DNA from 2 places in the Chromobacterium sp. W521 genome. Region 2 is predicted to be linked to the other one. Evidence: predicted binding sites of a transcription regulator. Region 2 holds the regulator's gene; the other holds the start of a gene.

Region 1 (8,380 bases), on a different contig from region 2:
CCTGACTAAAAGCGGTCAACGTCAGATCACCGATCACCGGCGAGAACGGCGCCAGCTTGCCGTTTTCCAAGCGCAGCGGGAACGTCCCGTCTGCCGTGAACGAGTTCAGCCATAAGTAGCGGCCATCCTCGGAGACCGAGCGCAAGAACATCCCCAGGCTCTCCTTGCGGGTTTCCGCGCGCACCACAGCCTCCAGATCCGCCTCGCCCTCCGGCGAGACTTGCACGAAGGCGCGGCGATGGTCGCCCTCCCTGTCAAAGGACACAAAAACCGTGCGCCCATCAGCGGACAAGCCTTCCAACACGGACTTGGCGCGGATCACGCTGACTCCCTCGCCCGCACGCCAACGCACGGCGTCGCTTTCCGTGAAGATATTGGCATCCTCGCCGCTCATGCCGGCCCAGGCCAGCACTTGCGCGTCGCGTTGCGCGTCACCCACCTTGCCTTCCGCCGAGGCCGGCCACGGCAAGGGCTCGCGCCGGCTTGGCTTGCCCTCGTCCGGATTCCAGACAAAGCCGTGCCAAACGCCGGTGTCGGCATGCTTGAAGTAGCCGGCCACATCCCCGCGCCCCGGATGGACGCCGGAAACTTGCAGCTTAGTCACCTCGCCATCACTCATCAGCGGGCTTTCGTTCATGAAATCTTGCATCCGCCGCATCCGCCGCAGCATGTCCAGATTGCCGCGCAAGGCAAGACCGGCCGTTACCGCCCCATCCGCGCTCAGCGCCAGCGGCAGGCTCATGGGTTCCGGCAACAAGCTGAACCCCTTGCCCTCCACCCATTGGAAGCCACGCAGCATCGCTTTTTCGTCGCTCAGCAGCCAGCCAATCACCGTGCGGCCGTCGGCGCTGATATCTGTGACGCCGGACAGCCAGGCTTGGCCCGCAGGCACCAGCGTCTCCAGCGCGCCGCCGCGCCGCCAGCGCACAGCCTCCAGTTTGCCGTCCCGGCCAGTGCCAAAAGCCAAGGTCAGGCCGTCTCGCGACATCGCCACATAGCTGGTGGTGAAATAACTGCCCTTGGGCAAAGGCAAGGCCGCCTCCGTTCGCCCCTGACGCAAGGTCAAGCCGTTGGCCGAACGCAACGCCCACAGCTCATGCCAAGGGAAACGCAGCTTGAGCGCATCAATCAAGCCCATGACGGAATCGTTCAGTTCGCCGTCGCCGGCGCTCAGCAGTTGCGCCGAGCCGTCGTAGGACAGCTTTTCCGGGTAACGCTCTTTCAGTAGGACGAGGTCTGGCTTTGCGGCGGCGGCAACCGGCGCGCACAAGGCGGCCAGCACCAACAGGGAAGCGAAGGTTTTGGACATGACTAATTATGATTATCGGCTTAAAGCTTGAGATCCTATCATCCCAAAAGCATTACCCTCAAACCATGGCCCCGCGCAACTTGCCCGGCATCAAAGAAAAAGCCCCCGGAATCCGGGGGCTTTCAAACCATTCAAGGCCAGCTTACTTCCACAGTTTCCACCACGGCATGTCCTCAATGGACCAGCCCTCTTTCAGGTATTCGCTGTTGGGGTAGTTCAGCGCCAGCACGCGCTTGGCGTCGTCGCGCAGTTGCGGCATGGACAGCTTGTCGTAAGCCGCCACCATGATGCCCAGCGCCTCTTCCGGGTACTTGGTGTTGGCGTAGTTCTTCACCACGCCCTGGGCGCGGTTGGCGGCGGCCAGGTAAGCGCCGCGCTTCATGTAATAGCGGGCTACGTGCATCTCGTTGCCGCCCAGCGCGTCCAGCAGCCGCTCCATCTTCTTGGAGGCGTCTTCCTTGTAAATGCTGTTGGGGAAGCGCGTCACCAGTTCGCGGAAGGCGGTGAAGGCCTCGCGCGCGGCGCGCGGATCGCGCTCGCTCATGTCCTGGCCGGCCCATTTGGCCAGCAAGCCGGAATCATCGTTGTAAAACACCAAGCCTTTCAGATAATAGAGGTAGTCCAGGTTTGGATGGGTGGGATGAAGCTTGATGAAACGGTCGGCGGAGGCGATGGCCTGCTCCGGCTCGTTATCCTTGTAATGGGTATAAGCCAGGTCCATCTGCGCCTGCTGAGCGTAACGCCCGTAAGGGAAACGCGCTTCCAGCGTTTCGTAGAGCTTGACAGCGCGGGTATAATTGCCGCTGTTCAACTCATCATGCGCTTCCGAATACAGCTTTTCCACGGTCCAGCCGCGAGTCTCATCGTAGGTTTCCGTGGTTGCACAACCGGCAAGCCCCATCACCAACATTGCAGCGACAACGTATCTTTTCATGACTGATCCTTACTTTGACCCGGACGATTATAGCGACATCTCGGAAAACGAGATATCCGCTACACAACAACTTGATGTTCCGCTGTCGCTGGGCGGCGAACGGCTGGATGCCGCGCTGGCGAAATTGATGCCGGAATACTCGCGCAGCCGCCTTACGCAATGGATCAAAGATGGCCACGTGCTGCTGGACGGCAAAACCGCCGCGCCCAAGACCAAGGTGCTGGGGGGCGAGAAGCTGGATGTCACTCTGATGCGCAGCAACGAAGAGATGGCCTTCCAGCCGGAAGCCATGGACTTGCCCATCATTTTTGAAGACGACCACATCCTGGTGATCAACAAGCCGGCCGGCCTGGTGGTGCACCCCGCCTCCGGCAACTGGAGCGGCACCCTGCTCAACGGCCTGCTGCACCACTGCCCGGCGCTGGCCCAAGTGCCGCGCGCCGGCATTGTGCACCGGCTGGACAAGGACACGAGCGGCTTGATGGTGGTGGCCAAGACGCTGCCGGCCCAGACCGAACTGGTCCGCCAATTGCAGGCGCGCACCGTCAAGCGCATCTATCGCGCCATCGCCGACGGCAACGTGCCGTTTGACGGCACCATCGAAACCCAGATGGGCCGCGACCCGCACAACCGCCTGAAAATGGCGGTGCTGAAGTTTGGCGGCAAACAGGCCATCACCCATGTGCGGGTGCTGGAGCGCTTCGCCAGCCACTCCTATATCGAGTGCAAGCTGGAAACCGGCCGCACCCACCAGATCCGCGTGCACATGCGCGAAGCCAACCACCCGCTGGCCGGCGACCCGATCTACGGCAACCTGCGGCACAAGATGGACGAAGACATCGCCGCAGCGGTCAAGGCGCTGGGCCGCCAAGCGCTGCACGCTTACTCGCTGACCCTGGTGCACCCGGCCAGCGGCGAGGAGCGCAACTGGAAAGCGCCGCTGCCGGACGACCTGCGCCACCTGCTGGACGTGCTGCGCGGAGACGGCGACACCGCCGACGCCGCACCGATGCCGCAGTTGCTGGACGAGGCGGAAGACGAAGAATGGGACGATGAGGACGAAGAAGATGACGGCGACGTGGAGGTAATCTATGTCCGCTGAGCTGTCCGCCAAGCAAGCGCCGGACTGGCTGGAGGCCGACTGGCCGGCGCCGCCCAATGTGCGCACCCTGATCACCACCCGCAACGGCGGCGTCAGCGCCGCGCCCTTTCACAGCCTGAACCTGGGCCTGCACGTGGGCGACGATCCGGCCGCCGTGGCCGCCAACCGCACGCTGCTGCGCCAACAACTGCCGGCGGAGCCGGCCTGGCTGAATCAGGTGCACGGCGTGACAGTGCTGAACGCGACCGAGGTGGGCGCCCAGCCCCCGGACGCCGACGCCAGCTTCAGCCGCCAGCCCGGCACGGTGTGCGCGGTGATGACCGCGGACTGCCTGCCGCTCTTGCTGTGCAATAGCGAAGGCACCGTAGTGGCCGCCGCCCACGCAGGCTGGCGCGGGCTGTGCGACGGCGTAATAGAAGCCGCCGTGGCCGCCTGCAACGAGCGCCCGGCGCGGCTGATGGCCTGGCTGGGCCCCGCCATCGGCCCGGATGCCTTTGAAGTGGGCGCGGAAGTGCGCGCCGCCTTCATGGAACGCAACCCGGCCGCCGCGGCCGCCTTCAGCGACATTGGCGACGGCAAATACCTGGCCGACATCTACGCGCTGGCGCGCCAGCGCCTGAACGCCGCCGGCGTGGAACAGATCTACGGCGGCGAGGAATGCACGGTGATAGACCGAGCTCGCTTCTTCTCCTACCGCCGCGACGGCCAGACCGGCCGCATGGCCAGCCTGATCTGGCTGGAGTAAGAATCTGTTTACGATCTGCTGTGCGTCGGCGATACAGCGTTGAAACCGGCTTCGAAATGCTCATGTACCACACGTACATTCCGCTTTCTCAGCCGTTTTCGCCTTGTCTTGCCTTAGCTCGCGAGATCGTGAACAGGTTCCAAGACATCCTCCCCAAGGCCCCGCCGCGCGCGGGGCTTTTCATTGATTGCGCGGTCAGACAGGCCAAAAACCCAACACACCAATTACGCACCACTTTCCTCCAACTCAGCACTGCCCGAGCCATGATGCAAATCCACAACATCTAGTGGCCCGCGCCGCTCACTGCGCTGCGGCTTGTTTCAACAAGGTTTCTTGGCTACAGAATGAAATGTGTCGGCCGGCCAAAAAAAATCTCACGCCCCGCAAAGCCAGCAACCACGGGCTTTCGCCCCCCATCCTCTCCAAAACAGCCATTAAATCTTCCGCTGTCAAGACTTGTACTGCCCCATACTCAACACTAGAATTTGGGTGTTCCGCGAGCTACAAACAATACATATTGTGTTTACCCACAGCTCGCGCACAGCTTTTCAACAGATTTGTCCACAGCCGGCCTGCCCCATGGGAAACGCAGTAACGGAAGGACGCAACCACCCACCTTATCGAGGGCTACATGCAATTGACCACCTTTGAAGGGCAGACCGCCGCAGAACTCGGCCGCGCAGCCGCGCCCAAAGCCGATTTCAGCCAGTACAAAACCATCCGTCGCAACGGTGCGGTGGTGCCGTTCGAACCCGTCAAGATCTCCATCGCCATGACCAAAGCCTTCCTGGCGGTCATGGGCCACCAGGGCGCCACCTCCGCCAGCCTGCGCGAAAAAGTCGCCCAGCTGAGCGAACAAGTGGCCAGCGCCCTGATGCGCCGCAAGCCGGAAGGCGGAGCCATCCACATTGAAGACATCCAGGACCAGGTGGAACTGTCTCTGATGCGCTTTGGCGAGCATGATGTAGCCCGCGCCTACGTGCTGTACCGCGAACAGCGCTCCCAAGAGCGCGCCGCCCGCGGCGAAGCCCTGACCCAGGTGCAGATCAACGTGGTGCGCAAAGACGGCCGCAAGCTGCCGCTGGACGTGGCCCGCCTGCGCGCCACCATCGAATCCGCCAGCCAAAACCTGGCAGGCATCGATATCGACGCCATCCTCAGCGAAACCCTGAAGAACATTTACGATGGCGTCAGCGAAGACGAAGTCAACAAATCCGCCATCCTGGCCGCCCGCTCCATGATTGAGCAGGACCCGGCTTACGATTACGTGACCGCCCGCCTGCTGCTGAACAACATCCGCCTGGAAATCCTGGGCGAAGCCGTCAGCCAGGAAGAAATGGCCAAGCAGTACGCGCTGTACTTCCCCACCTTCATCAAGAAAGGCATCGACGCCGAACTGCTGGATGAAAAACTGGGCGAATACGACCTGAAAAAAATGGGCGCCGCGCTGGACGCCAACCGCGACCTGAAGTTTGGCTACCTGGGCCTGCAAACCCTGTTCGACCGCTACTTCCTGCACGTGGACGGCGCCCGCATCGAAATGCCGCAGGCCTTCTACATGCGCGTGGCCATGGGCCTGGCGTTGAACGAAGTGAACCGCGAAGAGCGCGCCATCGAGTTCTACAACGTGCTCTCCAGCTTCGACTTCATGTCGTCCACCCCCACCCTGTTCAACTCCGGCACCCGCCGCAGCCAGCTGTCCAGCTGCTACCTCACCACCATTGCCGACGACCTGGACGGCATCTACGAAGGCATCAAGGAAAACGCCCTGCTGTCCAAGTTTGCCGGCGGCCTGGGCAATGACTGGACCTCCGTGCGCGCCATGGGCTCCCACATCAAGGGCACCAACGGCAAATCCCAGGGCGTGGTGCCGTTCCTGAAAGTGGTCAACGACACCGCCGTGGCGGTGAACCAGGGCGGCAAGCGCAAAGGCGCCGTCTGCGCCTATCTGGAAACCTGGCACGCGGACATCGAAGAATTCCTGGAGCTGCGCAAGAACACCGGCGACGACCGCCGCCGCACCCACGACATGAACACCGCCAACTGGATTCCGGACCTGTTCATGAAGCGCGTGATGGAAGGCGCGGACTGGGCCCTGCTGTCCCCGTCCGAAGCCCCGGACCTGCACGACCTGTACGGCGCGGCCTTCGAGAAGCGCTACAAGGAATACGAAGCCATGGGCGAGCGCGGCGAGCTCAAGGTGTACAAGCGCATCCCGGCGCTGTCCCTGTGGCGCAAAATGCTGACCATGCTGTTTGAAACCGGCCACCCTTGGATGACCTTCAAGGACCCGTGCAACATCCGCAGCCCGCAGCAGCACATGGGCGTGGTGCACAGCTCCAACCTTTGCACCGAGATCACCCTCAACACCAATGAGGACGAAATCGCGGTCTGCAACCTGGGTTCCGTCAACCTGTCCGCCCACCTGAAGGCAGACGGCAGCCTGGACTCCGAAAAACTGCAGCGCACCATCCGCATCGCCCTGCGCATGCTGGACAACGTGATCGACATCAACTTCTACCCGGTGAAGAAGGCGCGCAACTCCAACCTGAAACACCGTCCGGTGGGCATGGGCATCATGGGCTTCCAGGACTGCCTGCACCAGAAGCGCGTGCCCTACGGCTCCGACGCCGCGGTGGAGTTTGCCGACGAATCCATGGAAATGGTGGCCTACTACGCTTACTGGGCTTCCACCGAACTGGCGGAAGAACGCGGCCGCTACCCGTCCTACAAGGGCAGCCTGTGGGACCGCGGCATCCTGCCGCACGACAGCATCAACCTGCTGGCGGCCGAACGCGGCGGCTTCCTGGAAGTGGACCGCAGCGAACGCATGGACTGGAACGCGCTGCGTGAACGCGTGAAGACCCACGGCATGCGCAACAGCAACTGCCTGGCCATCGCGCCCACCGCCACCATCGCCAACATCATCGGCGTGTCGGCGAGCATCGAACCGACCTACCAGAACCTGTTCGTCAAATCCAACCTGTCCGGCGAATTCACCGTCACCAACGAATACCTGGTGCGCGACCTGAAAGCCGCCGGCCTGTGGGACGAAGTGATGGTGGCCGACCTCAAATACTTTGACGGCAGCCTGGGCCAGATCGACCGCGTGCCGGCCGAACTGAAAGCCATCTACGCCACCGCATTCGAGCTGGACCCGCGCTGGCTGGTGGAAGCGGCCTCCCGCCGTCAAAAGTGGATCGACCAGGCTCAGTCCCTGAACCTGTACATGGCGGGCGCTTCCGGCAAGAAACTGGACGAGCTGTACAAGCACGCCTGGTTGCGCGGCCTGAAAACCACCTACTACCTGCGCACCCTGGCCGCCACCAGCGCCGAGAAATCCACCGGTCGCGGCGGCGAACTGAACGCGGTGTCCAACAGCCACAGCCAACCGGCCGCGGCTCCGGAAGCCGTGGTGGACAACACCCCGGCCACCGACGCCAAGTTCTGCAGCATTGACAACCCGGATTGCGAGAGCTGCCAATAAGGCGGAAGCAGCCATCCTGGCTTGAACGGCCGGCCCCTCGGGGCTGGTCTAGCCTGGCCCCGGCCAGGCTCCATCTCACAGCCCTCTGCCCGCAGCAGGCTGTGAAATGGCCCCACAATCCGGCCGCCCCACCCATTGGCCAGCCGCCTGCCCGCTCAGACGGCTGGCCAATGGGGAACGCAGCAACAAACCGCGCCAGACCGTAACGGCAGCGGACGCAGCACACATGCAAAACCAGGGGAAACCGGATGAATATAGAAGAATTTTTCAACAGCTACGCAGTGGGCTACAGCCAGCTGGACGTGCCCCAAGTGACCGCGCACTTCACCGTGCCCTTCACTGCCATCCATCAGGGAGACCTGAGCAGCTGGGACGACATGACATCGCTGCGCGACACCACCACCGCCTTGCTGGAGTGGTACCGCAGCCAGGGCTTCATCAGCGCCAGTCATCAACTGGACAGCGTGCTGAACTTTGGCGAAGACGCCGCCAGCGCCCGCGTGCGCTGGACCGTACAGCGCCAGGACCAGCCGGCCTGGGAATACTGCACCGGCTACCACCTGAAACGGGTGGACGGCCAGTGGAAGATTTACGGCCTGGTGCAGTACCAGGACGCGCCACAGCAGTAAACGGCAACCCCAGCCTCAAGCCGCTTGCCCTCAGGCGGCTTCGGGATGGAAACGCCGACCGGCCCGCGATGCGGACGGACGAAGCAGCTCAAGACCAAGCAAGCGAGCGCGGCGGGTGTTGAGCGGGTTCCAGGAAGACGAGGCCCACGGCCCCGCCGCCACCAGCAAGGCTTC
Region 2 (8,380 bases):
CACGATACTGACCACTGTGGCCGAAAAGAGCTTTTCCGGGCCGATGTTCGAAGAGGTGAGCGCCCCCTTTCCCGGACAGCGTATGCTGGACCGCAGTTCGATGAACACCTGGGAAGACGCCGCGGTGATTGATCGCGTCAACCATATCGGCAAGGGCCGCATTGTGCTGGCGGGCCTGTGGACCAGCGTCTGCATTGTCGGCCCGGCGTTGTCCGCGCTGTCCCAGGGCTTCGAGGTCTACGTGATCGCCGACGCTTGCGGCGACATCTCGGCGGAAGCGCACGAGCGCGCGATCCAGCGCATGGTGCAGGCCGGCGCGCGGCCGATCACGGCCTTGCAATACTTGCTGGAATTGCAGCGCGACTGGGCGCGAGCCGACACATACGACCTAACCACCGGCATCGCCAAAAAGCTGGGCGGAGGCTACGGCTTGGGCATCCAGTACGCCAAAACCATGTTCGGCGCCCAGGAAGGTTGATCCGCCGAGCGTATTGATTCCATGCCGGCGGCCACGCCGCCGGTAGAGGGCGCAAGCATGAAACCTTATCTGATTTCCTTGGCGGCCGGCCTGTTGGTGGGGGTCATCTACAGCCTGCTGCACGTGCGTTCGCCGGCGCCGCCGGCCGTCGCCATCCTCGGCCTGCTGGGCATGTTGATCGGCGAGCAGCTTTGGCCCCAATTCCAAGCGTTGCGCCATGGCGCGCCAGCCGCCGTCAGCCAGCCGGCGAGCCCGGTCGCCGCCCCACAGGAGAAGCAATCATGACCACCACCGCCTTGGCCGATCTCATTTTGCGCAATGGCCGTTTCACCACGCTGAACCGCGCTCGGCCCCGCGCCAGCGCCGTTGCCGTTAAGGACGGCCGCTTTCTCGCCGTGGGCGAGGACAGTGAAATTATGGCGTTGGCCGGCGCGGCCACCCGCGTGATCGATCTGCGCGGTCGCAGCGTTTTGCCCGGCCTGATCGACAACCATACTCACGTGGTGCGCGGCGGCCTCAACTTCAATATGGAGTTGCGTTGGGACGGCGTGCGTTCGCTGGCGGACGCCATGGAGATGCTGCGGCGGCAGGTCGCCGTTACGCCCGCGCCGCAATGGGTGAGGGTGGTGGGGGGCTTCACCGAGCACCAGTTTCTTGAGAAGCGCCTGCCCACGCTGGAGGAGATCAACGCGGTAGCGCCGGACACGCCGGTCTTCTTGTTGCATCTGTACGACCGCGCCTTGCTCAACGGCGCGGCTCTGCGCGCGGTAGGCTACACCAAGGACACGCCTGCGCCGCCGGGCGGCGAAATCGTCCGCGGCGCCGACGGCGCGCCCACCGGCTTGCTGCTGGCCAAGCCCAATGCGGCCATCCTTTACGCCACCCTGGCCCAAGGACCCAAGCTGCCCTTTGATTACCAACTCAACTCTACCCGCCATTTCATGCGTGAGCTCAACCGCCTGGGCGTGACCGGCGTGATCGACGCCGGCGGCGGCTTTCAGAACTACCCGGACGATTACGCGGTGATCCAGCAACTGGCCGACGCCGGCCAGATGACGGTGAGATTGGCGTACAACCTGTTCACCCAAAAACCCAAGCAAGAGAAAGAGGACTTCCTCAACTGGACCGCCGGCGTCAAATACAAGCAGGGCGATGATTATTTCCGTCACAACGGCGCGGGGGAGATGCTGGTGTTTTCCGCCGCGGACTTTGAGGATTTTCGTCAGCCGCGGCCGGACATGCCGCCGGAAATGGAGGGGGAACTGGAGGAGGTGGTGCGCATCCTGGCGCAAAACCGCTGGCCGTGGCGTTTGCACGCCACTTACGACGAAACCATCTCCCGCGCGCTGGACGTGTTTGAAAAAGTGGACCGCGACATTCCCTTGAGCGGCCTGAACTGGTTCTTCGACCACGCCGAAACCATTTCCGATCGCTCAATCGACCGCATCGCCGCGCTGGGCGGCGGCATCGCGGTGCAACACCGCATGGCTTACCAGGGCGAGTATTTCGTCGAGCGCTACGGCGCCGCCGCCGCCGAGGCCACCCCGCCGATAGCCCGCATGCTGGCCAAGGGCGTCAGGGTGTCCGCCGGCACCGACGCCACCCGCGTCGCCTCGTACAATCCATGGGTGTCGCTGGCCTGGATGGTGACCGGCAAGACCGTGGGCGGCTTGCGGCTCTACTCGCAGCGCAACTGCCTGGACCGAGAAACCGCGCTGCGGATGTGGACGGAGAACGTGGCCTGGTTCACTCATGAAGAAGGCCGGCGCGGCCGCATCGAAGCCGGGCAGTTCGCCGATCTCATCGTGCCGGACCGGGACTTCTTCGCTTGCGCCGAGGACGACATCTCCTTCATAAGCTCGGACTTGACCATGGTGGGAGGCCGCATCGTTTACGCCGCCGCCGACTTCGCCGCGCTGGACGACAATCCCTTGCCGCCGGCAATGCCGGATTGGTCCCCGGTGCGACGCTACAAAGGCTACGCCGCTTGGGGCGAGCCGGAGGGCGCTGGCCGCCGCTCGCTGCACCGCCAGGCCGGCGCGGCCTGTGCTTGCGCCAGCGCCTGCGGCCTGCACGGGCACCAGCACGCCCGCGCCTGGGACGCTGGCCTGCCGGTGTCCGACTCCCAGAGTTTCTTCGGCGCCCTGGGCTGCTCCTGCTGGGCGGTTTGACTCCGGGATAGAAGAAGCCAGCGCGCGGCCGCGGCCGGCTGCGTTATCATGACGATGGCCTGCCGCGCCCGCGGCGGCGCCCATCTTGAGGATACATGATGAAATCCATCGCCAGCGGCCGTTTCGACGTCAAACTCTCCCCGGAACCCTTGAGCGAGACAGCCGGCGCTAGCGGTCTTGGCCGCATGTCGCTTGACAAGCGTTTTCATGGTGATCTGGACGCCGTCAGCCAGGGCGAGATGCTGAGCTTCCGAAGCGCGGAGCCGGGTTCGGCCGGCTATGTCGCCATGGAGCGGGTGCAAGGCAGCCTGCACGGCCGCAAAGGCAGTTTTGTGCTGCAACACAGCGCCACGATGACGCGCGGAGCCGCCGAGCAAGCCATCATGGTGACGCCGGATTCCGGCACCGAGGAACTCTGCGGCATCAGCGGCTGCCTGCGCATCACGATCACCGCCGGCGAGCACTTCTACGATTTTGATTACACCCTGCCCGGATAAGCGGTTCAAAGCCGGATGCGCCCTGGCTCGCAAGATTTTGAACTGGTTGCGCGCATCTGGAGAGGCTCGTTTTTCCCTTCGCGGCAATTGCTTCACGTTAAGGTTTTCGCCTCGGCATTTCGTGTAGAATGCCCGCATCGTTAACCCTTTGATGGATGAGTCAAAGATGTTCGCTGCTGACCAGACGATTGCCAAATTCGATCCCGAACTCGCCGCCGCCATTGCGGCCGAGTGTCAACGCCAGGAAGATCACATTGAGTTGATCGCCTCGGAAAACTACACCAGCCCCGCGGTGATGGAAGCCCAGGGCTCCCAACTGACCAATAAGTACGCCGAAGGCTACCCGGGCAAGCGCTTCTACGGCGGTTGCGAGCATGTGGACGTGGTCGAGCAACTCGCCATCGACCGCGTTAAGCAGCTGTTCGGCGCGGAATACGCCAACGTGCAGCCGCACTCCGGCAGCCAGGCCAACCAGGCGGTGTACTTCTCCATCCTGAAGCCGGGCGACACCGTGATGGGCATGAACCTGGGCCACGGCGGTCACCTGACCCACGGCTCTCCGGCCAACCTGTCCGGCAAGATGTTCAACATCGTTGCCTACGGCCTGAACGACAAGGAAGAAATCGACTACGACGACATGGAGCGCGTAGCGATGGAAACCAAGCCCAAGCTGATCATCGGCGGCGCGTCCGCTTACGCCTTGCGCTTCGACTTCGAGCGCATGGGCCAGATCGCCAAGAAATGCGGCGCTTACTTCATGGTGGACATGGCGCACTACGCAGGGCTGATCGCCGCCGGCGTGTACCCGAACCCGGTGCCGTTCGCCGACTTCGTGACCTCGACTACCCACAAGACCCTGCGCGGCCCGCGCGGCGGCATCATCCTGGCCAAGGCCGAGTTTGAGAAAAGCATCAACAGCAATGTGTTCCCGACCCTGCAAGGCGGCCCGCTGGAGCATGTGATCGCCGCCAAGGCGGTGGCCTTCAAGGAAGCGCTGCAGCCCGAGTTCAAGGTGTATCAGGAACAAGTGCTGAAGAACGCCTCCATCATGGCCAAGACCCTGGCCGAGCGCGGCGTGCGCATCGTGTCCGGCCGCACCGAGAGCCACGTGTTCCTGGTGGACTTGCGTCCCAAGGGCCTGACCGGCAAGGCCGCCGACGCGCTTCTGGGCCGCGCCCACATCACCGTGAACAAGAACGCGATCCCGAACGACCCGGAAACCCCGTTCGTGACTTCCGGCATCCGCATCGGTTCCCCGGCCATTACCACCCGCGGCTTCAAGGAGGCCGAAGCCATCCAGGTGGCCAATCTGGTGGCGGACGTGCTGGACAACCCGAACGACGACGCGTTGATCGCTCGCGTAGCGGAGCAAGCCACCGCGCTGTGTCATCGGTTCCCGGTGTACTCCAAATAAGCCGCGCTGGTCTCGGCCTTAAAAAGACGCCCTCAGGGGCGTCTTTTTCATGGAGGGCGATAGCGGCATTAACTTGACTGCGCATTGCTGATAACATCCATACATTGGAACCCTTAGGATTAAGTCATGAAATGCGCGTTCTGCGGCAATGCCGATACTCAGGTAATCGACTCCCGCGTCAGTGAGGACGGCAGCAGCATCCGGCGGCGGCGGCGCTGCCCGGTGTGCGAGAAGCGTTTCACGACCTTTGAAACCGCCGACGTGCGCATGCCGCAGGTGGTGAAAACCGCCGGCCATCGTTCGGAATTCGATATCGAGAAAGTTCGCACCAGCTTCCTGCGCGCGCTGCACAAACGCCCGGTGCCCACCGCGCTGGTGGACGAAGCGATAGACCGCATCTGTCACAAGTTGCTGCAACTGGGCGAGCGGGAAGTGTCCAGCCGCGAGATCGGCGAAATGGTGATGAACGAACTGGCCCGCCTGGACAAGGTGGCCTATGTGCGTTTCGCCTCGGTCTACCGCAGTTTTCAGGACGTGTCCGAGTTTTCCGACGCGATCAAGGAAATCCAGAAGTCTTCGCATTGACCTCCCGGCGGGAGGCTGGAGTAGACTGCTCCATTCTTCCGTCCTTGCGGGTGCCTGCATGTCTGAACCCCTGCCTGCCCATGTTTCGCTGAGCGCGCCTGAGCTGTCCGACGCGCCGGCGCTGTTCGCCTTGATCAACGCCAACCGCGACGCGCTGCGGCCATGGATGCCGTGGGAGCCGCTGACCCGTTCCGAGTCCGACTCCCGCGCCTTTCTGCAGTCCGCCGCCGTCAGCCGTCAGATCGGCAAAGCCTATACTTGGCTGGTGTTGCGCGGCGGCGAGCTGGCCGGCGTTTGTGATCTGCACTCCGTTGACGCCTTGAACCGCCACGCCTTCGTCGGTTATTGGCTGGACCGCCGTCAGGTGGGCCAGGGAGTGATGCAGGCGGCGCTGACGCAACTGCTGAACGAGGCTTTCGGCCCATTGGGCCTGCACCGGGTGGCGATAGACGCGGCGGCGGCCAATCACCGCAGCTGCGCGGTGGCGGAGCGGCTGGGCTTCCGTTTTGAAGGCCTGCTGCGCGAATACCTGCTGCTGCAAGGCCGCTACTGCGACGCCAGGCAGTACAGCTTGCTGGCTCATGAATGGAAGCAATGAAACATGAACGACTCCGCCGATGACCATCGTTACATGCAGCGCGCGCTGCGGCTGGCCGCCGAGGCTACTCGCCGCGCCGCGCCCAATCCGGGCGTGGGTTGCGTGTTGGTGCGCGACGGCGCGGTGATTGGAGAGGGCGCCACCCTGCAAGTGGGCGGCGATCACGCGGAAATCCAGGCGATCAAGGACTGCCTGTCGCGTGGCCTATCCCCACGCGGCGCCACCGCCTATGTCACGCTGGAACCCTGCAGCCACCACGGTCGAACTCCGCCGTGCGCGCGGCGTTTGATCGACGAAGGCGTGGCCCGAGTGGCTGCGGCGATGGTGGACCCCTACCACGAAGTGTCCGGCCGCGGTTTGGCCATGTTGCGGGCCGCTGGCGTAGACGCCGACGCCGGGCTGATGGAGGCGGAGGCGAGACAAGTACATCGCGGCTTCTTGTCGCGGGTTGAGCGCGGCCGCCCGTGGGTCATGCTCAAGGCCGCCGCCACGCTGGATGGCAAGACCGCCTTGCTCAACGGCCGCAGCCAGTGGATCACCGGACCCGAGGCGCGGCGCGACGTGCATCGTCTGCGTGCCGAGCATTGCGCGGTGCTCACTGGCAGCGGCACGGTGTTGGCCGACGATCCGCAACTGACGGTGCGCGAAGTCCCCTGCGAGCGCCAGCCGCTGCGCGTGGTGCTGGACAGCGATCTGCGCACTGCGCCGACGCAGCGCATCTACCAGGACGGAAGCACTGTGCTGGCCACCTGCAACCATGAGGAAACGCGTCTGCGGCCTTATCGCGCCGGCGCGGAGATACTGACCTTGCCGCGGCAGGCCGACGGCCATGCCGACCTGCCTGCCTTGCTGGCGTCCTTGGCGCAGCGCGGCGTCAATATGCTGATGGTGGAAGCGGGGGCCGGCCTCAACGGCGCGCTGCTGCGCGCCGGGCTGGTGGACGAGATCGTGCTTTATCTGGCGCCGTCGCTGGCCGGCGACGCCGCGCGCGGCCTGTTTGCCTGGCCGGCGCTGGAGGACTTGGCCGATAAGCAGAAGCTGAATATCCGCGATGTGCGAATGGTGGGCGCGGATTTGCGCTTGAGCCTGACGCCGGCCTGAGAAGCTGTTTCCAGCCAGGCGCGTTAGAAAAACGCCGACGTCGCCGTGAATCCCGTCTGGAGTCTGCAACATTTCTGTCCGAAAATAAGAACAGTCCACCGGCTGTGCCGAAGAGCGCGAGCGGCGCGGGGAAGGGCGGGCAAGACCGGGAGGGCTGGGGAAAGGGCATGAGCGATTTGAAGGCGGCGCTGGAGGCTTATATGCGATTGCTGGCGCGTCAGGGCGCGCCTGCCCAAGTGATCGACGAGAGGCGTCGCATTTTGGAGCAGATGTTGCCCTGGCTGGATGGCGTCGAGCGCAGCGCCGAAGGGTTTCGCGTTCCTTGCGAGCGTTTGTTGCAGGCCTGCGCGCCGGACGAGCAGGTGCTGGCGCTGACCTGTACCCGCGAGTTCTATTACTTCTGGCTCGGCGATACCAAGAAAGTGGTGGAGATCACCGCGCGCAGCGGTTTTTCGGTGCGCAATGTGCGGGTTTGGCTGGAGACGGACTGGGAAGGCCTGTTGACGCGAATGGAACGCGATGGTTTCTCCCGCTTCCCGCCGTCGCTGGGCCTCTACCTGGGCAAACTGTTCGAGGACGGCATGTCCGAGCCGGACATCCATCTGCGCGAGCGCCTGCTCAAATCCTTGCTTTATCTATTGGACGGCCAGCCCATCCAGGGCGACAGCTTCCGCATGATGGTGGACGCGGTGTTGCTGCATCTGCGCGATGCGGAGCTAAAAAACATTTTTCTGCTGCTGGTGCGCGAGTATTTCTACTATTGGCATCAATTCCCGCAAGCCCAAGCGCGCAACGCCGGCCAGCCGGCGGCGTGAGGCGGGCTGACCGGTCCGCTATTCCATTCCAGATGCTTCCACCACCGTAGCCTCAAGCCGGGCCCTGCCCGGCAAGCCCCGGCGCCAGGCCGGCGGCGCTTCGGCGCTGGCCCAGTATTCCTCTATCTGGCTGATCAGCCCGTGCTCCAGCGTGAACAGCGAATTGGCGAAGAAGCGCGCCGCGCCGTGGTCCACTTGCGCCACCACGTGCCAGCGGCCGTCGGTCAGTAGATTGTCCTGCAGCAGGCGGATGCTCCAGCCCTCTGGATAAACGCGGTTGACGTGGACGATGGCTTCCGCGCCGCGGAAACACTCGCCGCTGCAATGCCATAGCATCACGGCGTCGTCGCACAGCAAGCGGCGCGCGCGCTCCCAGTCGCGGTCCAGGTAGGCGAGGAAGAGTTGAGCGGCGATGGATGGCATGATTTTACCTCATGCTAGTCATGGGATATTGATAATGTACAAAATCAAAATCCTTGTCAATACGCGGCTTTTGCGGGTTTTGGGGCGGAAGTTGTCAGATCAAATAGTCTGATGGCATCATGCTTTTACAAGTAGAGCGTGTTTATGATCTCGCGAGCTAGAGCGAGACAAGGCGCAAACTGCTGAAGAAGCGCAATGTACAAGACTACATGAGCATTCTGAAGCGGTTCTCAACGCCGTATCGCCGACGCGCAGCAGCCCGTAAACCGGTTCTTTTATAGAGGAGACAAGATGACGC

The links. Region 2 encodes NrdR, which represses ribonucleotide reductase genes. Its sites were predicted from a motif close to AAANACNATATATNGTNTTT; they were not measured.
Region 1: a site for NrdR is predicted at 4,596-4,615, ahead of ACUXV1_RS01440 (ribonucleoside-diphosphate reductase subunit alpha). Genes of this name have one in related genera too.

Annotation. Positions count from the first base shown of each region.
Region 1 is NZ_JBRBAF010000001.1:283,641-292,020, forward strand. Features, by position in the region: gene ACUXV1_RS01420 (hypothetical protein) at 1-1,309, opposite strand, end outside; gene ACUXV1_RS01425 (outer membrane protein assembly factor BamD) at 1,452-2,243, opposite strand; gene rluD (23S rRNA pseudouridine(1911/1915/1917) synthase RluD) at 2,242-3,345, shown strand; gene pgeF (peptidoglycan editing factor PgeF) at 3,335-4,090, shown strand; gene ACUXV1_RS01440 (ribonucleoside-diphosphate reductase subunit alpha) at 4,722-7,577, shown strand; gene ACUXV1_RS01445 (hypothetical protein) at 7,826-8,206, shown strand.
Region 2 is NZ_JBRBAF010000011.1:83,428-91,807, forward strand. Features, by position in the region: gene ACUXV1_RS17875 (hydrolase) at 1-478, shown strand, start outside; gene ACUXV1_RS17880 (DUF1427 family protein) at 536-763, shown strand; gene ACUXV1_RS17885 (amidohydrolase) at 760-2,649, shown strand; gene ACUXV1_RS17890 (DUF3224 domain-containing protein) at 2,745-3,146, shown strand; gene glyA (serine hydroxymethyltransferase) at 3,313-4,560, shown strand; gene nrdR (transcriptional regulator NrdR) at 4,687-5,145, shown strand; gene ACUXV1_RS17905 (GNAT family N-acetyltransferase) at 5,204-5,743, shown strand; gene ribD (bifunctional diaminohydroxyphosphoribosylaminopyrimidine deaminase/5-amino-6-(5-phosphoribosylamino)uracil reductase RibD) at 5,747-6,844, shown strand; gene ACUXV1_RS17915 (hypothetical protein) at 7,012-7,659, shown strand; gene ACUXV1_RS17920 (nuclear transport factor 2 family protein) at 7,678-8,082, opposite strand; gene ACUXV1_RS17925 (carboxypeptidase M32) at 8,374-8,380, shown strand, end outside.